DNA from 4 places in the Lysobacter sp. TAB13 genome. Region 1 is predicted to be linked to each of the others. Evidence: riboswitches for the same ligand, from Rfam matches in the RefSeq annotation. Region 1 holds a riboswitch; each other region holds the start of a gene.
What was found. A riboswitch is a leader RNA that binds a small molecule or an ion and turns the genes downstream of it on or off. The one in region 1 is predicted to bind cobalamin.
Positions count from the first base shown of each region.

Region 2: linked by a shared signal. The riboswitch ahead of btuB (TonB-dependent vitamin B12 receptor) and the one ahead of AB4Y92_RS23320 (ribonucleoside-diphosphate reductase subunit alpha) in region 1 are both predicted to bind cobalamin.
Region 3: linked by a shared signal. The riboswitch ahead of btuB (TonB-dependent vitamin B12 receptor) and the one ahead of AB4Y92_RS23320 (ribonucleoside-diphosphate reductase subunit alpha) in region 1 are both predicted to bind cobalamin.
Region 4: linked by a shared signal. The riboswitch ahead of AB4Y92_RS01215 (CoA-acylating methylmalonate-semialdehyde dehydrogenase) and the one ahead of AB4Y92_RS23320 (ribonucleoside-diphosphate reductase subunit alpha) in region 1 are both predicted to bind cobalamin.

Region 1 is NZ_JBFRDR010000030.1:21,718-27,482, forward strand. It holds gene AB4Y92_RS23315 (DUF2339 domain-containing protein) at 1-2,580, opposite strand, end outside; cobalamin riboswitch at 2,704-2,996, shown strand; gene AB4Y92_RS23320 (ribonucleoside-diphosphate reductase subunit alpha) at 3,416-5,764, shown strand.
Region 2 is NZ_JBFRDR010000004.1:229,939-235,703, reverse strand. It holds gene AB4Y92_RS07140 (cobyrinate a,c-diamide synthase) at 1-261, opposite strand, end outside; gene cobO (cob(I)yrinic acid a,c-diamide adenosyltransferase) at 345-938, opposite strand; gene AB4Y92_RS07130 (hypothetical protein) at 989-1,588, opposite strand; gene AB4Y92_RS07125 (hypothetical protein) at 1,649-2,239, opposite strand; gene btuB (TonB-dependent vitamin B12 receptor) at 2,296-4,206, opposite strand; cobalamin riboswitch at 4,316-4,559, opposite strand; gene AB4Y92_RS07115 (SDR family oxidoreductase) at 4,704-5,459, shown strand; gene AB4Y92_RS07110 (TonB-dependent receptor plug domain-containing protein) at 5,707-5,765, shown strand, end outside.
Region 3 is NZ_JBFRDR010000012.1:173,027-178,791, reverse strand. It holds gene btuB (TonB-dependent vitamin B12 receptor) at 1-1,862, opposite strand, end outside; cobalamin riboswitch at 1,996-2,246, opposite strand; gene AB4Y92_RS15965 (TfoX/Sxy family protein) at 2,450-2,908, opposite strand; gene AB4Y92_RS15960 (GAF domain-containing protein) at 2,905-3,387, opposite strand; gene bioD (dethiobiotin synthase) at 3,537-4,223, shown strand; gene AB4Y92_RS15950 (phasin family protein) at 4,327-4,737, opposite strand; gene queD (6-carboxytetrahydropterin synthase QueD) at 5,162-5,515, opposite strand; tRNA gene AB4Y92_RS15940 (tRNA-Met) at 5,711-5,765, opposite strand, start outside.
Region 4 is NZ_JBFRDR010000001.1:353,898-359,662, forward strand. It holds gene AB4Y92_RS01200 (enoyl-CoA hydratase/isomerase family protein) at 1-1,011, opposite strand, end outside; gene AB4Y92_RS01205 (enoyl-CoA hydratase) at 1,008-1,802, opposite strand; gene AB4Y92_RS01210 (acyl-CoA dehydrogenase family protein) at 1,799-2,977, opposite strand; gene AB4Y92_RS01215 (CoA-acylating methylmalonate-semialdehyde dehydrogenase) at 2,989-4,503, opposite strand; cobalamin riboswitch at 4,644-4,863, opposite strand; gene AB4Y92_RS01220 (hypothetical protein) at 5,057-5,194, shown strand; gene AB4Y92_RS01225 (hypothetical protein) at 5,302-5,765, opposite strand, start outside.

The sequences.
Region 1 (5,765 bases):
CGCGCCGGCCAGCCACAGCCCGCGCTGGCCGCGGCGCGAGCCGGCGATCCAGCCGGCCACGCCGAGCACGCTCCACACCACGGTCAGGCTGGTCTGCACCAGGCTGGTGGAGAACATCGACGAACCCCATCCGACATGGCCCCAGAAGTGCGCGGTGCGCAGCACTTCGACGGTGATCAAGACGAAACCGATCGCGGCCAGGATCGGCACGCGACGCCGCCGCAGCGCTTCGCCGACCAAGGGCGTGGCGAGCCAGAAGCCGAGCATCAGCAAGGTCGCGATCTGCATCAGCGACAAGGGATTGAGCAGCGGAATCCACAGCAGCGGATGCGGATTGGCCGGCGTCAGCAGGGTCAACGCCAGCGTCGCCACCAGCACCAGCATGAAACTGGCCAACGCCAGCGCGCGCCATTGTTCGAAACGTTGCGCCACCGGCCGGCCGATGATCGAAGCGCGCCACAGGCTCAGCGCCGCCATCGCCAGCACCGGCAGCAACAGCACGGTCGCGGTCCAGCCCGAGCCGAATGCGGCGACATCGTTCTGCATCGACAGACGCAGCAACCGGAACAAGCTCACGCCGATCGCCAGCGCCCACGCCCACAGCCAGGCCAGATGGCCGAGCGCGAGCTCGGGCCCCGCGCGTTCGCGCAGATTGCTCAGGCTGCGCCAACCCAGGCCGGCATACAGCGCCCACGCTGCCCAGCCCCACTCGGCGAACGGATAGCGGTGCGCTTCGGCCTGCAGCAGCGCCAACGGCAGCGCCGCGGCGAAAGCCAGCGCCGCGGTCAGCGACAAGGCCTTCCAGTCGTGGCGACGGAACACTTCCGCCGCCGCCCAGCCGGTCACCGCGACCAGCATCAGCACCGCGTCGGCGCTGTTGCGGTCGGCCACGAAATCGGCGATCTCGCTGCCGGTCGCGCCCAGCCACCACGCCAGGCCCCACAGGTAATAGGCCAGTGCCGGCGCGCGCGCGGCGTCGCGGCGATAACTCCAGGCGCTGGCGAGACCCGCCACCGCGATCAACACCGCGCCGGCGAAGTTGGCGTTGAGGATCGGCGTATAGCCCTCCCAGACCGAATCGCTGGCGCCGACGATGAAGGCGAACGCGGCCGCGATCTGCAGCCCCAGACCGGTGAGCTGCGGCAGCAACCGCTGCTGGCGCAGCCCCAGCCACGCCAACGCCGCGCCTTCCAGCGCGAACACGCAGGCGGTGGCTTCCGCGGCCAGCGCCAGCGGCACGGCCAGGGTCGCGAAACCGACCGCCAGCAACGCATACGGCGTGGACAGTTCGACAAAGCGTTGATCGCGGCGCAACCACCACGCCAGCGCCGCGTACAGCGCGCCCAGGCCGAGCGCGCAGAACGCCAGCGGCATGCGATCGCCATCCAGCAGTCCGGCCTGCAGAGTGAAAGCGATCAGCGGCGTGCCGAACACCAGGCAACCGTCGATGAGATCGCGGCGCCCGGCGGCGCGGCGGCGCGCGTACAGCACCGGGATCAGCAGATAGAAGGCGAAGAACAGCAGCAGGAACGGCTCGGTGGTCGAGAAATGCTCCGGCCGGTACTTCAGCACGCCCCACAAGGTGCCGATGCCCCAGGTGAAGGCGAAGCCGATCAGATTCAGCACCCGCCACGGACGCCACCAGGCGATCGCGAAGATGCCGGCGTTGAGCACCGCGTAGTAACCGAACAAGGCGACGTGGTTGCCCGAGCCGGTGGACAGCCAGATCGGCGCGAGGAAGCCGGCGAGGATCGCGAACACCGCCAGCGCCAGCGCGTTCTGCTTGACCGACAGCACGCCGGTGCCGGCGACCAGCACCACGCTGATCGCGAACGCGGCGCCGGCCGGGATCAGGCCGTAGAGCTTGAACGCGGCGAACACCACCAGCAGCAGCACGCCGATCGCCCCGCCCTGCAGGCTCAGCGCGAACACGCGCTTGCGCTCGCGCTGTTGCCAGCCGAACACCAGCCCGCCCATCGCCGCGGCGGCGATGCCGGCCAGGCGGAATTCCATCGGCACGTGCATCCAGCCCTGGTCGCTGGCGTACTTCAGCAACGCGGCGACGCCGGCCAGCAACACCAGCATGCCGACCTTGACCGGGACGTTGCCCTCGGTGAACCAGCGCCGGACCCAGCGCGCGCCGAGAGTGAAGATGTCCGGCGGCGACGGCGCACGCGGTGCGCGCGGCGTCGGCGCGACGGGCGCGCGCAGCGGCATGGGCGAGGCCGCCACGGCGGCCGGTTGCGGCGGCAACGGCGGCGGCACGGCCGGCGGCGTGGCCGGGAACGGCGGCGGCGTAGTGCGCGGCGCAGTCGCGGCGGGCGGCGCGGTGCTGGCGATCGGGCGCGCCGGCGTCTGCGGCAGCGCTTCACGATCGATGCGCTCGATGCGCTCGGCCAGGGTTTCGTCCTCGCGGCCACGCGGTGCCGCCGGAGCGTCTGCGGACGCACGAAGCTGTGCCAGGGTCCGTTCCAGGCCCGACACCCGGGACTTGAGCCCGGAGATCTGGACCAGGGCGACGATGAGCAGCACCGGCACCAACAGCAAAGCCAGTACCAACAAGCCAATCAGTGCTTCCATCACAGTTCCCCGTTCCTTATGGCGGGCACGTTACACCAAGGCGCGGCGTATGGAAGCGTCGCCTTCACTCGCTATATACACGATTCATTCACCACATATCGCGTTGACGAAATCGCGTAACCACACTATGTTGTGCCCGTCGGTGCCGATCTTGCGATCGGCTGAAAAGGGAAGTCGGTAGGGACGCGACCGCGAGCACTCGCGGCGGGGTCCGAAGCCGGCGCTGCCCCGCAGCGGTATGGGAAACGAACGGGTCATGGCACTGGGCGGTATGCCTGGGAAGCGACCCCGGTAGGAGGAACGAGAAGCGGGCGAAGAAAAGTGAGAACCGGGTCACCCCGTAGCGCTCACTTCTCTTTGCCCGTTTCTCGCTCCGAGTCCCGAGCCCGAAGACCTGCCGACAGCCGCGCGTCGCACAACCGCGCGGTACCGGCCCACAGGAGTCTTCGGGGGAAGACGGCCGGTGTCGCGGCACGACGGGCCTCCGTCGCGCCCGTCCGTTCCGGCGCGCAGCGCCGAGCGGGCCGTCCCGGACCTCGCGTCTCGGGCCGCGCGACACCCAGCCGACACACTCCCAAGCTCTGCGCCCGCGGGGGCACGGCCGCGCCACCGATGACACCGCGCGCGCGGTCCGTCGTCGCCGGCGCGTCCGCGTTCTCCGCACCGTGCACCCACGCCCCGGAGTAATGCCATGACCACACTCGCATCCGATCCGTCCGTCGCCCCCGCCACGGACACCGCCGCCACTTCCAACGCCGCCGCCAAGCCGGCCGCAGCCCGTACCGCGCAAGACGCGCCCGGCTTCGCCCTGACCCCGCCCGCGGCCAACCTGACCATGAGCGTGACCAAGCGCAACGGTCGCCGCGAACCGGTCGATCTGAACAAGATCGTGCGCGCGGTGACCCGCAGCGGCGAAAACCTCTACGCGATCGATCCGATGCGCGTGGCCACCCGCACCATCTCCGGCCTGTACGACGGCGCGACCACGCAGGAACTCGACGAACTGTCGATCCGCACCGCCGCCCTGCTGACCGCGGAAGAACCCGAATACGGCCGCCTCGCCGCGCGCCTGCTCGCCGGGGTGATCGAGAAAGAAGTCGCCGGCATCGAAATCCATGCGTTCTCGCAGTCGATCCAGCGCGGCCATGAGCTGGGCCTGATCAACGAGCGCCTGGTGACCTTCGTCCAGGCCAACGCGCGCAAGCTCAACGACGCGATCGACCGCAGCCTCGACGCCAAGTTCGATTACTTCGGCCTGCGCACGCTGTACGACCGCTACCTGCTGCGCCACCCGACCGCGCGCACCGTCATCGAGACCCCGCAGCAGTTCTTCCTGCGCATCGCCTGCGCGCTCAGCGAAGACGTCAGCGACGCGCTGGCGCTGTACCGCCGCATGGCGCAGCTGGACTACATCCCGTCCTCGCCGACCCTGTTCAACGCCGGCACCACGCACGAGCAGCTGTCGAGCTGCTTCCTGCTCGACTCGCCCGACGACTCGCTGGAAGCGATCTACAAGCGCTACATGGACGTGGCCAAGCTCAGCAAGTTCAGCGGCGGCATCGGCCTGAGCTACACGCGCATCCGTTCGCGCGGCTCGCTGATCCGTTCCACCAACGGCCTGAGCAACGGCATCGTGCCGTGGCTGAAGACGCTCGATGCCTCGGTCGCGGCGGTCAACCAGGGCGGCAAGCGCAAGGGCGCGGCCTGCGTGTACCTGGAGCCGTGGCACGCCGACGTGGAAGAATTCCTGGAACTGCGCGACAACACCGGCGACGAAGCGCGCCGCACGCACAACCTCAATCTGGCCAACTGGATTCCGGACGAGTTCATGCGCCGCGTCGAGGCCGACGCCGACTGGTCGCTGTTCGATCCGTCCAAGGTGCCGCAGCTGACCGACCTGTGGGGCGAAGCCTTCGACCGCGCCTACCACGCCGCCGAAGCCGCCGGCCTGGCCGCGAAGAAGGTCAAGGCGCGCGACATCTACGGCCGGATGATGCGCACCCTGGCGCAGACCGGCAACGGCTGGATGAACTTCAAGGACAAGTCCAACCGCGCCTCCAACCAGACCCTGCGCGACGGCAACGTCATCCATCTGTCGAACCTGTGCACCGAGATCCTGGAAGTCACCTCGCAGGACGAGACCGCGGTGTGCAACCTGGGCTCGATCAATCTCTCCCATCACGTGGAGATGTACGAGGACGGCAAGGGCGCGTTCGATTTCGACAAGCTAGCCGAAACCGTGCGCCTGGCCGTGCGCCAGCTCGACCGCGTGATCGACCTGAACTTCTACCCGATCGAAACCGCGCGCCGCGCCAATCTGAAATGGCGTCCGGTCGGCCTGGGTTCGATGGGCCTGCAGGACGTGTTCTTCAAGCTGCGCATGCCGTTCGACTCCGAGCCGGCGCGCAAGCTTGCGCAGGAAATCGCCGAAGCCATCTATTTCCACGCACTGTCGGCGTCGAACGAACTGGCGATGGAACACGGCAAGCACCCGTCCTTCGACGACACCCGCGCATCGGTCGGCGAGCTGCAGTTCGAAGCCTGGGGCGTGACCCCGTCGCAGCCCGAGCGCTGGGACGCGCTGCGCAAGCGCATCGCCGAGCACGGCCTGCGCAACTCGCTGCTGATCGCGATCGCGCCGACCGCGACCATCGCCTCCATCGCCGGCTGCTACGAGTGCATCGAGCCGCAGGTGTCGAACCTGTTCAAGCGCGAGACGCTGTCGGGCGACTTCCTGGTGGTCAACAAGTACCTCGTGGAAGAACTCAAGAAGCTCGGCATGTGGACCGCCGAGATGCGCGACCGCATCAAGATGGCCGAAGGCTCGATCCAGTCGGTGACCGAAGTGCCCGAGACGCTGCGTCAGGTCTACCGCACCGCGTGGGAACTGCCGATGCGTTCGCTGATCGACATGGCCGCCGAGCGCGGCGCGTATATCGACCAGAGCCAGTCGCTGAATCTGTTCATCGAAAGCCCGAACATCGGCCAGCTCAGCTCGATGTACATGTACGCGTGGAAGAAGGGCTTGAAGACGACGTATTACCTGCGTTCGCGTCCAGCCACCAAGATCGCCAAGACCACGGTGAGCGCGCCGGCCGCGGCGACGCCGAAGCCGGAATACACCACCGACGAGGCGATCGCGTGCTCGTTGGAAAACCCCGAGTCCTGCGAAGCCTGCCAGTAAC
Region 2 (5,765 bases), on a different contig from region 1:
ATCGGCTTCGCCCGCCGCGGCGTGCAGACGCGCACGCACGTCGGCTTCGCCGCACATCCACAGATCCAGTTGCTGCACCGGGTGGCCGCTGGCGCGTTCGAGCACCATCGGATCGAGAAAATCCGGCCCGGTCTTGAACACCCGCACGCGCCGGCCCTGGCGCGCGTGCCAGCGCGCGATCGCGGCGGCGACGCTGGTCTTGCCTTGGCCGGAGGCGGGGGCGGAGATGAGCAGCGCCGGGCAATCGACAGGAATCGGCAATGGGGAATCGGGAATGGCAACGGCGGTGGCGACGCGGGCTTTTGCCGTTTCGACTCCCGATTCCCCATTCCCGATTCCCGACATCACAACTCGATCCCCTGCTGCGCCTTGATCCCGGCCTTGAACGCATGCTTGATCACGCGCATCTCGGTAACCGTGTCGGCCGCTTCGATCAAGGCATCGGGCGCGCCGCGGCCGGTGATGACCACGTGCTGGCGCGGCGGCCGCGCCGCGACCGCGGCCAGCACGTCGTCGAGGGCGACATAGCGATGCGCCAGGGCGATGTTGAGTTCGTCCAGCAGCACGAAGTCGTAGGCTTCATCGCTCATCATCCTGGCCGAGATGGCCCAGGCCGCCTGCGCCGCGGCGATGTCGCGCTGCTTGTCCTGGGTCTCCCAGGTGAAGCCCTCGCCCATCACGTGGTAATCGAGTTCCTCGAAACGGCGGAAGAAGGCTTCTTCCCCGGTCGAAAAACTGCCCTTGATGAACTGCACCACGCCGCACTTGAAGCCGTGGCCGAGCGAACGGGCGAGCATGCCGAAACCGGAGGAACTCTTGCCCTTGCCGTTGCCGGTGTTGACCACCAGCACGCCGCGCTCGATGGTCGCCTTGGCGATCTTGCGATCGATCAGCTCCTTCTTGCGCTGCATGCGCTCGCGGTGTTTTTCCTCGCTCAGGCCGGCATAGCCGGCGCGATCCGTGGCTTCCGCCTCGTCGCCGGGCGCGCTCACGCCGCCGCTCCGAAGCGATCGCGCGCATCGACCAGACGGGCTACCGCATAGACCGCGAAGCCCACGCCGACATAACCGGCCAGGGTGCCCAGGGTGCGCGGGTAGTACTGCGGAATGCGATCGATGAAACCGGCCAGCGTGGCGTCCGGATAGCGGCCTGAGAGGAAATAGAACCCGCCCTTGGAGATCAGGTAGGCCACCACCGAGGTCGCCAGCAGCACCAGCACCAGCCGCGGCACGCTGCGCCAGTGATCGCGATGCATGCGCGCGTAGAAGCGTCCGCCCATCCACAGCGCGCCGTAGGCCAGCGCCAGCGCCCAGTACGCCGGCGACAGGCACCAGTCGGTGACCCGGCCCAATGCCAGGCTGGCCAGGTCCAGCAGAGAGGACAACACGAACAAGGCCGGAAACACCCAGCCCGGCCGCAGCATCGCTCCGGCCAGGAAGAACACCGCCCACGACGCGCTGGGCAAGGCGTCCACGGTGGCGAAATGCTGGCCGCGCGTGCAGATCATCAACACGGCCAGGAGCGCGGCGGTGGCTATCTGCGCGTTGCGCGAACGCAAGGGCAGGACCGCATCGCTGGGGGCAAGCAGGATCGACATGTTCGAACTCCCGAATCGACTGGCAAAACCGATAAGCGCTTGCGCGGGCGGTCAGACCCGGGTGCGCGACTGCGCCGCGTGCACCGGCGCGAAACGCGCGATCAGCGCATGCACCAGGAACCCGCTGGCGATGTAGATCATGGTGGTGCGCACGAACAGCGGCCCCCATCGCCACAGGCGCGCCAGATACTGATCGAGATTGGGATGCGGATAACGGCCGCCGAACCAATAGAAGGCGCCGTTGGAAATCAGGAACGACACGGTCGCCGCGACCAGCGCCAGGCCCAGCCCGATCGCCACCGCGCGTCCGTTCGCGGCCATGCGCGGCGCGTACATCCGCCCGGCGTACCACAGCACCGCATAGGCCAGCAGCAAGGAGGCGTACGACGGCGTCACGCAGTAATGCTGGTAGAAGCTCAGGCCGCGGCCGGTGATGGCGACATAGTCGATCGCCACCGCCAACAGCATGAAACCGGCGAACAGCGCATGCCGGCGCAGATACACTCCGCCGAGGAAGAACACCGCCATCGACGCGTCGGGCAGGTGCAGCGCGCTGCCGAAGTGATGGAAGCGCGTGGCGATCATCAGCGTCAGCAGGATCGCGACGATGCTGGTTTTCACGGGCACGGACAGATCGTTCATCTCAGGCTCTCGGTGGAAGCCGGCCGCGCGGACGCGGCCGGGGTGGCGCGGTGACATCAGCGAAGAGGACGGTAACGCAGCGTCAGCAGATAGTTGCGGCCGGGCTGATTGTAGAAGGCCGCGGTTTCGTAATGCCGGTCGAACAGGTTATTGGCCGATAACTGCAAGCTCCAGGCCGCGTCGAAGGCGTAGCCCAGGCGCAGGTCGGTCAGAGCATAGCCGCCCAGGCTGCGGGCGTTGGCCAGATCGTCGTAGCGCTGGCCGGCGGCGTAGACGCTGGCGCCGAACGACACGGCGCGGGCGGCGCCCAGCTCGAAGCGGCGGTCCAGGTCGATGCGCGCGCTGCGGCGGGCGCGGCGCGGCAGGTAGTTGTCGTTGTAGCTGCTGCGGCTGTCGTTGCGCGGGTCCAGCCAGGTCGCGCTGGCGCGCAGGTCCCAGTCGGCCAGGCGGGTGTCGAGCACCGCTTCCAGGCCGCGGATGCGGGCGCGATCGACGTTGCCGGGCGCGCCGCGCGAAGCGTCGTAGGCGATCAGATCGTCGATCCGGGTCTGGTAGGCGTTGAGCGACCACATCTGCCGGCGTTCCCCACCGAATGTACCGCGCAGCCCGAGTTCGAAGCTGCGCGAGGTTTCCGGCGAGAGCTCCGGATTGCCGTAACCGGGGAAGTACAGCTCGTTGAAGGTCGGCGCCTTGAACGCGGTGCCGTAGCTGGCGGTCAGGCGCAGCGATTCGGTGAAATCCCAGCCCCACAGCACGCTGCCGGTGGTTTCCCCGCCGAACTGGCTGTCGTCGTCGCGGCGCAGGCTGGCCTGCAGCGCATGCGCGCCGAAGTCGCGCTGCCATTGGCCGAAGGCGCCGCGCAGGATGCGATGGTCGCGCGCATAGCGGGTATTGCTTTCGATCTCGTCGCGCTGCCAATCGAAGCCGGCGGTCAGCAGATTCTGGCCGAGCCTGAAATCGCCCTGCACCGAACCGAGCTGACGCCGTGTATCGAAGGTGCTCGAATACTTGCCGTTCTTGTAGTTGTCGCTCAGATCGGCGCTGCGCCCGGCGTTGAGGCTCACGCTGACGCGGTCGTTGGGCTTGTAGCGCAGCTTGGCGCCGGCCACTTGCTGCACGGTGTCGGCCTGATTGTTCTGGCTGCCGTCGTAGAGGTTGTTGGCTTGCGCGCGCAGCACGCGCGCCTCGGCGTCCCATTGTTCGTTGAAGCGGTAGCCGCCCTGCACGGTCAGCGAGCTGTTGCGGTAGCCGTCGCGGTCGGGCGAGTTGGTGAAGCAGCCCGCGCCGCCCGGCGAGGGCTTGCCGCGGCAGGCGTTGATGCCGTCGGTGTCTTCGTGCGCGGCGTTGATCGAATACCAGCCGCGCTCGCCCTTGCCGGCGACGCCGGCGGAGCCGCGATGGGTCTGGTTGCTGCCCAGCGACAGGCTGAAGTTCGGCGCGAACGCGCCCTGCGGGCGGCGGGTGAAGATCTGGATCACGCCGCCGATGGCTTCGGAGCCGTACAGGCTGGAGAACGGCCCGCGCACGATTTCCACGCGTTCGATCTGCTCCACCGGAATGTCCTGCAGCGAGGCGCCGCCGCTGGTGGCCGAGCCGAGCTTGATGCCGTCGATCAGCACCAGCACGTGATCGGATTCGGTGCCGCGCAGGAACAGCGAGGTGGATTTGCCCGCGCCGCCGTGGTTGGCCAGCGATGCGCCCGGCGTGCCGCGCAGCAGGTCCGGCAGCGAGGCCGGCTGCAGGCGCTCGATGTCGGCGCGATCGATCACCGTCACCGCGGCCAGGGTCGCGTCCTGGGTCTGGGCGGTGCGGCTGGCGGTGACCACGACCTGGTCGATATCCACCGCGGTATCGGCGCTGGCGCCGAAAGCGGCGCCGGCCAGGGCGGCGCACAAGGCGGTGTTCAGGACAAGCCGCGCGGGGCGCGGCGAAAATGCAACGGCAACTACAGACGCAATCACTGGCAGGTCTCCACGGCCGCGCCTCACCCGCGCGGTCCAGACTAGGTCGGGACACACGAAGAGCGGCAAGGGAGGCAGGCGCGAGCGCAGGATTCCCGAGACACGGCCCTCCGCCTGTCGGTTCGCGCTCCGGGCCGGTCTCCGGGCTCGCGAGCGGAAGCGATCGGTGCGAACACCCGATCGCGGTTCCCGCAACGCGCCTTCCCGTGCATCAGCACAGTGGCCAAGAGCGTTGCGTTGACTCGCCTACCGTTGCGGGGGCAGCTCCGGCTTGAGCGTTCGGCATGAGCCGCGCGCCACCGGATTCCCGTTTCAATCGCCCGACTGTGTCGGCGATCACCTTGAGCGCGGGCATCTTAACAGTGCCGCCCGGTGGCGGCGCCAGGGTATGGGCCTCGATGGGGCACATGCCCGGCCCCCCAGGCACATTTCAGACGCGTCTGATTCATTCGCGGGCGCGGTCCGTGGACCATGCACTCACCCGCCGCGACCCGATCCCGCCGATGAATGCCACCGACTTGCGCCTGAGCCCCGCCCCGAGCGTCCGCAGCCTGATCCTCGGCGCGCAGTCGGGTATCGGCCGCGCCCTGTCGGCGCGTTTGTCGCGCCGCCGCGGCCAGCTGACCCTGGCCTGCGCCGATCTGCAGCAGTTGGACGCCACCGCCGACACCCTGCGTCCGCTGGCCAAGTCCAGCATCGACACCCATCGGGCGCAGTTGGACGACACCGACAGCCTGCGCCGCCTGTTCGAGCGCGCCGGCCGGATCGACCACCTGATCATCGCCGCCAGCGCGCCGGCACCGGTCGGGCACTTGGCCGAGCTGGACCTGGATCAGGCGCGGCAGGCGTTCGAACGCAAGCTGTGGGGCTCGATCCAGGCCGTGCAGCTGGCCCTGCCCTATCTCAGCGGCCACGGCAGCGTGACCCTGACCAGCGGCATCGTCGCGCGCAAGGCCACGCCCGGCGCGCTCGCCCGCACCGTGATCAACGCCGCGCTGGAAGCCAGCGTCAAAGTGCTGGCGCGCGAACTGGCGCCGCTGCGCGTCAACGCCGTCAGCCCGGGCCTGACCGACAGCGACGGCTACCAGGGCATGGAACCGTTCGCGCGCATGTCGGCGCTGGCCCGGGCCGGCGAGAAGCTGCCGGTCGGCCGGATCGGCCGCACGGACGAAATCGCCTCGGCCTATCTGTTCGCGATCGACAACGCCTACGTCACCGGCACGGTGATCGACGTCGATGGGGGCGCGTTGATCGCCTGAGCCGCCCCGCGGCGCATGTCGCCGCACCCTCTTCCGGACGCCGGGATCGCTATTGTTGCGACCCGGCGTTTTTTTTGGGGCCGGGATTCGGGATTGGCCGCGCTTCGGAGCGCCCCGGCGCCAAAACTGGGGCGCGTACCACTTTTTGGCTACTTGCGTTAGGCACAGCTTGGCCGCTTTATTGACCCACTTGTTATAAGCGTGTTAAACCCGATTGCCATCGATGTCATCCCCATCAGGAGTCTTCATGCACGCCAGTCGCAAGCTCACCGGCCCCCTTCACCCACTGGCCCTGGGCCTGCTGAT
Region 3 (5,765 bases), on a different contig from region 1:
GCGTAACGCAGGGTCAGGAACCACTCGCGGCCGGGCTGGTTGTAGTACGACACGGTCTCGTACTCGCGGTCGAACACGTTGGCCACGCGCGCCTGCAGGCTCAGCGAATCGCTGATCGCGTACTCGGCGCGCAGGTCCATGGTGCCGTAGCCGCCGACGCGCACGCTGTTGGCGACGTCGTCGTAACGCGAGCCGTAACCCACCGCGGTCGCGCCGATGCGGAACTTGCCGAAGGCGCGATCCAGATCGATGCGCGCGCTGTGCTTGGCGCGGCGCGGCAGGTCGTTGCCGCGGAAGAAGCCGACGCGGTTCTCGGTGTCCAGATAGCTCGCGCTCGCCGCCAGGGTCCAGTCGGCGAAGGTCGTGTCGATACCGATCTCGGCGCCGCGCATGCGCGCGCGTTCGATGTTGTTCGGCAGGTTGATCGCCGAATCGAAGGTGATCAGCTGATCGACGCGGGTATCGAAACCGTCGATGCGCGCGTTGAAGCCGTCGCCGCGGTAGGCAAGGCCGATTTCCCAGGTCTTGGACTCTTCCGGCTTCAGATTGGCGTTGCCGAAGAACGGGAAGTACAGCTCGTTGAAAGTCGGCGCCTTGAACGCGGTGCCGTAACCCACGGTCACGCGCCAGCTCTCGGCGAAGTTCAGGCCCCACGCGGCGCCGCCGGTGGTATGGCCGCCGAACTGCTCGTTATCGTCGCGGCGCACGCTGGCTTCGAAGGACTGGTTGCCGAAACGGCCCTGGTACTGGACGAAGCCGGCCTTGTTGTCGCGATCGGTCTCGTCGTAGGAGGTGTCGCTGTCGACGCGGTCGCGCAGCCAATCGAAACCGGCGGTCAGCAAGTGGCCTTCGGCGAGGGTGAAGTCGGCCTGCAAGGTCGCGCTGTCGCGATCGGTATCGAAGTGGCCGACGCGCGCGCGCGAGGTGGTGTTGGCCGGGCCGACGAGGCCGCCGACCAGGTAATTTTCCGAGGCGTCGACGTTGCGGCCGGCGGTCAACTGCACGTGCACCGATTCGGAGGGACGCCAATCGACCTTGCCGCCGATCACTTGCTGCACCGTCTCGGAATAATTGCCGAAGCTGCCGTCGTACTCGTTCTGGCCTTCCGCGCGCAGCGCCTGGCCTTCGATGCTCCACTGCTCGTTGATCTCGACGCCGCCGCGAAGCGACAGCGCGTGGCTCTCGTAGCCGTCGCGATCGGGCTCGTCGGTGAAGCAGCCGGCGAACACCGGGAAGCCGGCGCCGCGGCAGGCGTTGATGCCCTGGGTCTTGCGGAAACTGTAGTCGGCGCCGAACCAGCCGCGTCCGCCGCGTCCGCCGAAGCCGCTGCCGTATTCGATGGTGCCGTTGCTGCCGCCGCCGACGTGCACGCGCGGGGCGAAGCCTTGCTGCTCGCGGCGGGTGAACACCTGGATCACGCCGCCGATGGCGTCGGCGCCGTACAGGCTCGAACGCGGGCCGCGCACGATTTCGATGCGGTCGATCAGTTCCAGCGGCAGATCCTGCAGCGCGGCCAGGCCCGAGGTCGGCGAGCCGATGCGGATGCCGTCCACCAGCACCAGCACGTGGTCGGATTCGCTGCCGCGCAGGAACAGCGTGGTCAGCTTGCCGGCGCCGCCCTGGTTGGCGATGGTGATGCCGGCGCGGCCGCGCAGCAGATCGTTGAGATCGCGCGCCTGGCTGCGTTCGATGTCGGCGCGGTCCAGCACCTCGACCGGGGTCAGCAGGTCGTTGACGCTGACCGCGGTGCGGTTGGCGGTGACCACGACCTCATCGAGATCGGTGGCGCCGCCGGCGGGCGCGGCGAGAGCGGTGGCCGGCAGGGCGCAGGCAATGGCGAGGGACAGATTCAGGCAACGCATGTGTATGACTCCAACGCACGCGCGATCCAGCGCGTGGCGACAACGGCTGATGGGCGGCGGCGGGGAAGGGACGTGCGGGCAGCGAAACGAGCGCGCAAAGGCGCTGCAGCCGCCGCAATGCCCTCCGCATCGCAACCTGTGGCGCACCGAGGCCGGTCTCCGGACTCGCAAGCGGAGCCGATGCGATCGACTCCCGGACGCGGCGCCTTCCCGTGCCTGTGCACAGTGGCGGTGGCCGCGACCTGACTTGCTTACCGTTGCGGGGGCAGTGCCGGAATGGGCGGGGCGGGTCGGATCGTCCGACCGGACCTGAGCGCGTCACCGGCTTCCCGTTTCAACCCCGGCGGCAGCAGCCGTGGGGTCACCTCGAAGCGGGGCGCAGTGTACGCGATGTAGGGGCGGGGCGCCTGAGTGGCGGGGCTGCCCTCACCCCGGCCCCTCTGCCGCAAGCGGGCGAGGGGCGTTAACGGCGAATTGCTCAGTCGAATGCAGAGCCCTTCTACCGCTTGCGGGAGAAGGTGCCCCGAAGGGGCGGATGAGGGCGCGCGGCCCAACCTGCCGCGCCGCGAACCCGCGACCGACCCGGATCAGTCGTTGCGATCGTCCGCGTCGTGCGAATCATGCCCGTCGTCGTCCGACGGACCGTCGCGGTCGTTGCCGTCGTCTCGATCGTTGTCGTCGTCATCGCGACCACCGCCGAACGCGGTCGGCTCATCGAACCGCTCTTCCTGCGCATGCATCGTCGTATGCACCGGCGCGGCCGCCGGCTTGTTGCGCGGCGCCGGCAGCAGCGCGGTCGCAGCTTCAGCGGCCAGGATCAGCTCCTGGCGGCGTTCTTCGCTGATCTCCTGCCAGTGGCAGTCCAGCAGCGCGCCTTCGATGGCGTACAGCAGGTTCAAGGTCGGTTTGAAGCCGGCGCGCTTGACCCGCATGAAGGCTTCGACGGTGCCGATGGCGGCGATGTCCTCGTGCGTGCGCAGCCCGACCTGACGCAGCCAGGCCGCGCTCTTGGGGCCGATGTTGCGCATCTTGGGGGCGGCGGTCATGCCAGCGACTCCAGGTAGACCCGCGCCAGCGCTTCCAGCCCGGCCTGATCGTCGGCGTCGAAGCGTTCCGGCACCGGGCTGTCCAGATCGAACACACCGATCAGCTCCTCGCCCCGCAGCAACGGCACCACCACTTCCGAACGCGAGGCCGCGTCGCAGGCGATGTGGCCGGGGAAGTCGTGCACGTCGGCGACGCGCTGGGTCTGGCGGCTGGACGCGGCCGCGCCGCACACGCCCTTGTCGAGCGGAATGCGCACGCAGGCGGGCAGGCCCTGGAACGGGCCGACCACCAGTTCGCGGCCGTCGTAGAAATAGAAACCGACCCAGTTGAGCTGCGGCAGAGACTGGTTGACCAGGGCCGACAGGTTGGCGGCGTTGGCGACGCGGTCGCGCTCACCGTCGAGCAGCGCACGCGCCTGCTCGACCAATTGCGCGTACTGCTCGGGCTTTCCGCCCGAAAGTGCTGAGGCTGTATACATCTTCGGAGTGTAGCAGTGGTGCTCGCCACGACTACCATGGCCAGCCGGCAGTGCCGGAAAAGCGCGAGGTCAGTCACAAGCGCCAGACTGTTCCGCGCGGCAATCCGCCGTCATATCGTCCTCCAGCGACTTTTCGGACCCGAATCCCGATGCCTCCGCGAGCTTATCTCCCCGGCCTGTTCGTCACCGGCACCGACACCGGCGTGGGCAAATCCGTCGTCAGCGCCTCATTGCTGCATGCGATCCGCGCGCTCGGCGCGCGCGCGATCGGCATGAAGCCGGTGGCGAGCGGCTGCGAGCCGGGCGCGCAAGGCTGGCGCAACGAAGACGCGCTGCTGTTGCAGGCCGCCAGCGATCCCACGCCGCGCTACGAGGACGTCAACCCGTACGCGCTGCCGCTGGCGCTGGCGCCGGAGATCGCCGCGGCCGAAGCCGGCATCGAGATCGGCCTGGAGCCGATCCTCGCCGCATACGCGCGCCTGCGGGCGCAAGCCGACGTGATGGTGGTGGAAGGCGTCGGCGGTTGGGCCGCGCCGATCGATGCCCGGCTCGACCAGATCGATCTGGTGCGCGCGCTGGATCTGCCGGTGGTGTTGGTGGTCGGATTGCGCCTGGGCGCGATCAACCACGCCCGCCTGAGCGCGCGCGCGATCGCCGCCGACGGCGCGCGTTTCATCGGCTGGATCGCCAACGACATCGATCCGCAGATGGCGCGCATGGACGAGAACTTCGAAATCCTGCGCCGGCGCATGCCGGTGCCGTGCTGGGGCCGCGTGCCTTATTCGCAGCGTCCCGATCCGGCGCGGCTGGCGGAATCGCTGCGGCCGCAGGTGTAATTCACGGCCATCGCCGCGGCGGCGCGGACAACAAAAAACCCGGCAGCCTGCGCTGCCGGGTTTCGTGTATCCGCGTTACCCGCCGGAGAGAGAGACGTTGCGATTACTTCGCCGGAGCGGCGGTCGCCTTGGTCGCGGCCTTAGCGGCCTTCTCGACGTTGGCCTGGGTGGCCTTGGCGGCGGTTTCGATCTGCGACTTGGCGAGTTCGGCGATGGCTTCGTTGGCCTTCAGCGTGCGGCCGAAAGCTTCCTGACCGGTGCTGACAGCGCGCTCGACGTTTTCGCGAGCGATCTGCACGCCCTTCGGCCACAGGGTCTTGAAGGCTTCGGCATCGCGCGCTTCGGCGGCTTCACCGAAGAAGGCGAAGGTCGCGTTGACGCGCTCTTCGATCGCGGCGATCTGCAGACCGAACACGGCCTCGGCGTTGTCGAGGGCCAGGCGGTTGACCTGAGCGGCCGTGTCCGCGAACTGGCGCGTAGCGGCGGCGAACTGTTCGTTGAATTGCTGGTACATGGCTGAGCTCCTGAGGGGAAGGTCCAGACGAAGAACGACTGGATTGTGCGGTGCAGCATATGCCTGGATTTGTTGCGATGCAACATGGAGCCGACGAGCGGTCGTAAGCCGTTCAGAAATCCTGCCTATTCAGCAAGTTGCGGCTCAGTGGCCTGCTGCGGCAAAGCGCCCGAGGGGCGCCGGAGTGCGCGCGAATTTGCCGCTCGCGGGCGGTCCGAGGAGCTTGGCGGCGGCGTGTGTCAAAGGCGGGGCGGGCGGATGACGGCGGCCCGGCGGCCGGCGCGGTGGCGGCAGCCCGTTGTCGGGCGTTGTGGCCGCGATCGCTGAAATCCGCGCGCCGAAAACACGCACGCCGCGCAAGGGCGCGGCGTGCGGGAAGCGTATTGGCATGGACGCGAGGCTCAGGCCCGCGCGCCGGTCCGGATCAGCCGCGGTAACGGCAGCCGGCGGTGCAGGTTTCGTGCACGACGATTTCGCTCAGCAGCGGCAGGACCGGCTTGAGCTGATCCCACACCCACACCGCGAGCCGTTCGCTGGTCGGATTTTCCAGACCCTCGATGTCGTTCAAGTAATGGTGATCGAGCCGGTCGTAGATCGGCTGGAAGGCCTTTTTGACGTCGGCATAGTCCATCACCCAGCCGCTGTGCTCGCCCAGTTCGCCGTGCAGGTGCACTTCGATCCGGAACGAATGGCCGTGCAGGCGCGCGCACTTATGCCCCTCGGGCACGTTCGGCAGGCGGTGGGCGGCTTCGAGAGTGAAGACCTTGAAGATGTCGATGGCAGTCATGGAGGCAACCGGTGGAGCGGTGCGGGCGCTGGCCGGAAAGCGGTCGGCGCGTGGGTGATCGGGCGATGCGTGTGGCGCGCGCGTCCGGATTCGTTCCGGCCGTTCGCTGCGCCAGTGTGCTCCGCGGGCCGCATACGAAAAAGCCCGCTGCGCTGGCGGGCCCGGGTGTTGCGGCGCGTTGTCTTATGGTGGCTATGGGTGGACTCGAACCACCGACCCCAGCATTATGAGTGCTGTGCTC
Region 4 (5,765 bases), on a different contig from region 1:
GTGCGCGGCGCATTGCAGCGAGACCAGATATTCCAGGCGGAAGGTATCGGCCAACGACAGTTCGGCCGCGCGCTGTTGCAACTCGAAGCCCAATCGCGCCGACCCGGGCGCGCCCGCGGCCAGCGTTTTGGCGGCGCCGGTCAGCCAGGCGTCGTCGCCGTCCAGCGCCTGGATGCGCGCGACGATGCTTGCCAGATCCTCGCCCTCGCACAAGCGCTCGATCAACGCCGCATGCTGTTGCAGCGGTCCGGCCGGCGCGGGTTCGCTATGCGCCTGCAACAGCGCGGTCAGGCGCTGGCGATCGTGCTCTGCCTCGCCCGACCACGCTTCATCGCTCAACTGCGCCAACACCGCCGCGCGTCGCGCTTCGGGCACGTGATGGTCGGCGAGGCCGGCATAGACCGCATCGCCGGCATTCAAGGGCGCGCCGGTCAATGCCAGGAACAGCCCGGCGCGCGCCGGCACTCGGTTGAGCAACCAGCTGCCGCCGACATCCGGATACAGGCCGACGGTGATTTCAGGAAACGCCAGCCGCGAGCGCTCGCTGACCACACGATGGCTGGCGCCGGCCATCAGGCCGATGCCGCCGCCCATGACGATCCCGTGGCCCCAGCACAGCAAGGGTTTGGGATAGCGGTGAATACGATAGTCGAGGCGGTATTCGGTGCGGAAGAACTCGCTGGCCTGATGGTTGTTGCGTATGTCGCCGCGACCACCGGCCTGGTAGTCGCGCATGCCGCGATACAGCCCGTGCAGATCGCCGCCGGCGCAGAAGGCTTTTTCGCCCGCGCCTTGCAGCACGACCAGGGCGATCGCGTCGTCCTCGGCCCAAAGCCGCAGTTGTTCGTCGAGCAATTCGGCCATCTGCAGCGACAAGCCGTTCAAGGTCGCCGCGGCATTGAGCGTGGCGATGCCGATGCGGCGGCCGTTGCCGGCCACGCGCTGTTCGAACAACACCGGCGACGGCGCGACGGCTTCGCTGACCGGTGCGGGCTGGACTGATGCGTTCATGCGTTCTTCCATTGCGCTGCGCGCTTTTCCAGGAACGCCGCCACGCCTTCGACCTGATCGGCGCTGTCGAACAGATCCACGAATGCCTCGCGCTCGCTCACCAGCGCGGTCGCGTGCGACTGCGAACGCGTCGCCTGCACCAGCGCCTTGCACGCGGTGACGCTGGTCGGGCTCTGCTTCTCGGCCTGCTTGGCCCAGGCCAGCGCGCGCGCCATGGCCTCGCCCTTGCCGACCACTTCCTCGACCAGACCGATGCGCAGCGCGGTCGCCGCATCGACGCGCTCGCCCAGCAGCATCATCCGCTTGGCCCAGCCTTCGCCGACCAGACGCGGCAGATTCTGGGTGCCGCCCGCGCAGGGCAACAGGCCGACCGTCGCTTCCGGCAGCGCCAGCTGCGCTTGTTCTTCGACGATGCGCAGATCGCAGGCCAGCGCGCATTCGAGCCCGCCGCCCATCGCATAGCCGTTGATCGCCGCGATCGACACGCCGCGAAACGCGCTCAGCGCTTCGAAGGCCTCGCCGAAGCGGCGCGCCGCGTCGCGCGCCAGGGCCTTGTCGCCGCCAGCGAATTGCTTGAGATCGGCGCCGGCCGAGAAGAATTTCTCGCCTTCGCCGGTGATCACCAGGGCGTAGATATCGCGCTCGCGGTCCAGGTCGCGGACCAGATCGCGCAAGGCGGCGAGGCTGTCGCGGGTCCAGGTGTTGGCCGGCGGATTGCTCAGCGTGACCACGGCGGTGTGGCCGTCGATCTCCAGCTTCAGGCCGGTGTAGACGGTGTCGGCAAGACTCATCGCAATTCCTCGTCGCTGTTGAGCAGATGGCGCGCGATGATCACGCGCATGATTTCGTTGGTGCCTTCCAGGATCTGGTGCACGCGGCAGTCGCGCAGCAGGCGCTCGATCGGGTATTCGCGGATGTAGCCGTAGCCGCCGTGGATCTGCAGCGCGTCGTTGCACACGGCGAAACCGGCGTCGGTGGCGAAGCGCTTGGCCATCGCGCACCACACGGTGGCGTCGCTGCTGCCGGCGTCGATCTTGCGCGCGGCGGTATGCACCATCTGCCGCGAGGCGATCAGTTGCGTGGCCATGTCGGCGAGCTTGAACTGCAACACCTGGAACTCGGCGAGTTTCTTGCCGAACTGGCGGCGTTCGCCCATGTAGCGGCGGGCCGCGTCCAAGGCGCCCTGGGCCGCGCCGAGCGAGCAACTGGCGATGTTGATGCGGCCGCCGTCGAGCCCCTTCATCGCGATCTTGAAGCCGTCGCCTTCGCGTCCGAGCAGATTGCGCGCCGGCACGCGCACGTTCTCGAAGCTGATGCCGCGCGTGGGCTGGCTGTTCCAGCCCATCTTTTCTTCCTTGCGGCCGTAGGCGATGCCGGCGCTGTCGGCGGCGACCGCGAACGCGCTGATGCCGCGCGCACCGTCGCCGCCGGTGCGCGCCATCACCACCAGCATGTCGGTGGCGCCGGCGCCGGAAATGAAAGCCTTCGCGCCGTTGAGCACGTAGTCCTCGCCATCGCGCACGGCGCGGGTTTTCAGCGAGGCCGCATCCGATCCCGCGCCCGGTTCGGTCAGGCAATACGAGGCCAGACTGCGTCCGCTGGCCAGGGCCGGCCCCCATTGTTCGCGCACCGCGTCGCCGGCGTGCGCGGTCAGCATCCAGGTCGCCATGTTGTGGATGCTGATGAAAGCCGCGGTGGACGGATCGACCGCGGCCAGTTCCTCGAACACGATCGCCGCGTCCAGCCGGCTCAAGCCCGAGCCGCCGGCGGCTTCGTCCACATACAGGCCGCAGAAGCCGAGTTCGCCGGCCTGAGCGATGGCTTCGCGCGGAAAGATGCCTTGCGCGTCCCAATGCGCCGCATGCGGCGCTAACCGTGCCAGAGCGAAGTCGCGCGCCGCATCGCGGTACGCGGCCTGTTCTTCGCTCAGGCCGGTCGGCACCACCGACGCGGCCTGCCAGTCCATGACCGCGGCCATCACTTGAGACTGATCGTGGTGTTGACGCCGTGACCCAGGGTCTCGTCGTCGAACCAGCGCGCGGTGACGGTCTTGGTCTGGGTGTAGAAGGTCACCACCTGCTTGCCGTACGGGCCCAGGTCGCCGAGCTTGGAGGCGCGCGAGCCGGTGAACGAGAACAGCGGAACCGGCACCGGAATCGGCACGTTGATGCCGACCTGGCCGACGTCGATCTCTTCCTGGAACCTGCGCGCGGCGGCGCCGGACTGGGTGAAGATCGCGGTGCCGTTGCCGTTGGGATTGGCGTTGATCAGKGCGATCGCCTCATCCAGCGTATCCACGCCCAGGATCACCAGCACCGGTCCGAAAATTTCTTCCTGGTAGATGCGCATGCCCGGCTCGACGCCGGAGAAGATCGTCGGGCCGACGAAATTGCCTTGCTGATAACCGGGCACGGCGGGATTGCGGCCATCGAGTTCCAGCACCGCGCCCTGCTCCACGCCCGAGGCGATCAGGCCTTCGACGCGTTCGCGCGCGGCGCAGGAAATCACCGGACCCACGTCGGTGCCCGGCTCGGTGCCGGCGTTGACCTTGAGCGTGCGCGCCTTGGCGACCAGATCCGGAATCCACTGCCGCGCTTCGCCGACCAGCACTACGGTGGACGCGGCCATGCAGCGCTGTCCGGCCGCGCCGAAGGCGGCGCCGGCCATGGCGTTGAGGGTTTGTTCCTTGTTCGCGTCGGGCAGCACGATGGCGTGATTCTTCGCGCCCATCATGCATTGCACGCGCTTGCCGGCGAGCGAGGCGCGGCGATACACGTGGGTGCCGACCTTGGTCGAACCGACGAACGACACCGCGCGGATATCGGCGTGATCGCAGATCGCATTCACCACATCCTCGCCGCCGTGGACGACGTTGAGCACGCCCTTGGGAACGCCGGCCTGCAGCGCCAGTTCGACCAGACGCATGGTCACCAGCGGATCCTGCTCGGACGGCTTGAGCACGAAGGTGTTGCCGGTGGCGATGGCCATCGGGAACATCCACAGCGGAATCATCGCCGGGAAATTGAACGGCGTGATGCCCGCGCACACGCCCAGCGGTTGCAGCAAGGTGTAGGTATCGACGCCGCCGGCGACGTTGTTGGCCAACTCGCCCAGTTGCAGATTGCCGATCGCCGCGGCGTGCTCGACCACTTCCAGGCCGCGGAACACGTCGCCTTCGGCATCGGGCAAGGTCTTGCCCTGCTCGGAGGTCAGGATCGCGGCGAGCTCGCTCATGTGCTCGCGGATCAGCTGCTGATACTTCAGGAAGATGCGCGCACGCGCACCGATCGGGGTCTTGCGCCAGGTCTTGAACGCGCGTGCGGCCGAAGCCACCGCCGCGCCCACTTCCTCGGCCGTGGCCATCGGCACGCGCGCCAGCACCGCCTGGGTGGCCGGATTGACGACGTCGCGCCACTGCGTGCTGCGGGATTCGACGAATTCGCCGTCGATCAAAAGCTTGACCGTCGCGACCTCGGTCGCAACGCGATGCATATCGTTCATGGTGGTCTCCGTATCGCACACCCGCGAAAGCGAGGGCTGCGGAGACGCGCGACAAGACGAAACGATGGCGGACGCACGCCGCATCGAATCAGCCCGTCAGGTTGCCCGCCGCAACACTCGAGGAGGACATCTCCCGATGTCCGCCACGGGCCGGTCTCCGGGCTTGCGAGCGATGCCGAAGCATCACCCCGACACCTTCCCGCGCGAGCGCAGTGGTCAACGTCGGGTGTTCTCGCCTACCGTTGCGGGGGCAGCGTCGGAATTGGACGATCACGTCCGCACCGACTTCCCGTTTCACCCTGCGCGCCGGTATGGACCGGCGTGCAAGGCACCTGTGGCGGGCGAAGTGTAGTGCTTGCGGCCCTGGGCGGACAAGCCGCATCGCGACGGGCGCATCGCTCGCGTTCGTTCAGATCGGACGCAAGCGCTGGATGCGGGCCGGCGTCAAGTCATCGACGCGGCTCGAACGGTGGTGGATTCACCACGCGGATCACAAAGCGATGCGATGACATGCATCGCGGCTCAAATAGTCATATCGATGACGATGCGTGCGTTGCTGCATCGAATGTGCGCCCCGCGCCGGTTCATCGCCTTACTGCGGCGCCAGATCGATAGCGCCATCGTTGCGATCATGCAGACGCCGATGGTTCGCATCGATGCGCTCAGCGCCGGCTTCGTTTGAATCGCACGCGTTAACGATGCGCGCTTCAACGCCGTAACCGCACCGCCGATGGCAACGCGGCGAACAACGAACAGCCGATGCGTCGGCACTCGATCAAGCCGCCCGGGTCAGCTCGCGCACGTCGCTAATTGTTGTTTCGCGTACCAGATCGCGCGGCGCGCCTGGTCGTAGGCCATGTCGGCCGAACGCGGCAGCAGTTGTTCGGCGCGGATCGGATCGACGCCGCTGGCCATCGCGCGTTCGATGCGCTGAAGTTCGTCCACGCGCACGATCGCCGGCGCCAGCAACTCGCGCAGCCGCTTGCGCTCGCAGCCGCCGTGGCTGGCTTCGACTTCGCCGATCGCCTGACGGATGCGGCGGCTGGCCTCGCCTTGCAGGCCCGGCGCGGGCTCGAACGCGATCGGCGCGGCCTTGTAGGCATCGCCGGTGGCTTCGCTGCCCAGGTCCGAGGGCCGCTCATGCAGCGCCGGATTGAATCGCACCGGCGGCGGCGGCCGCGCGCGCGCCTGCTGAATGTCGCGCTTGAACGGCATCGCGTCGGCGATTTTCTGCAGCCGCTTGGTCGCCTTGC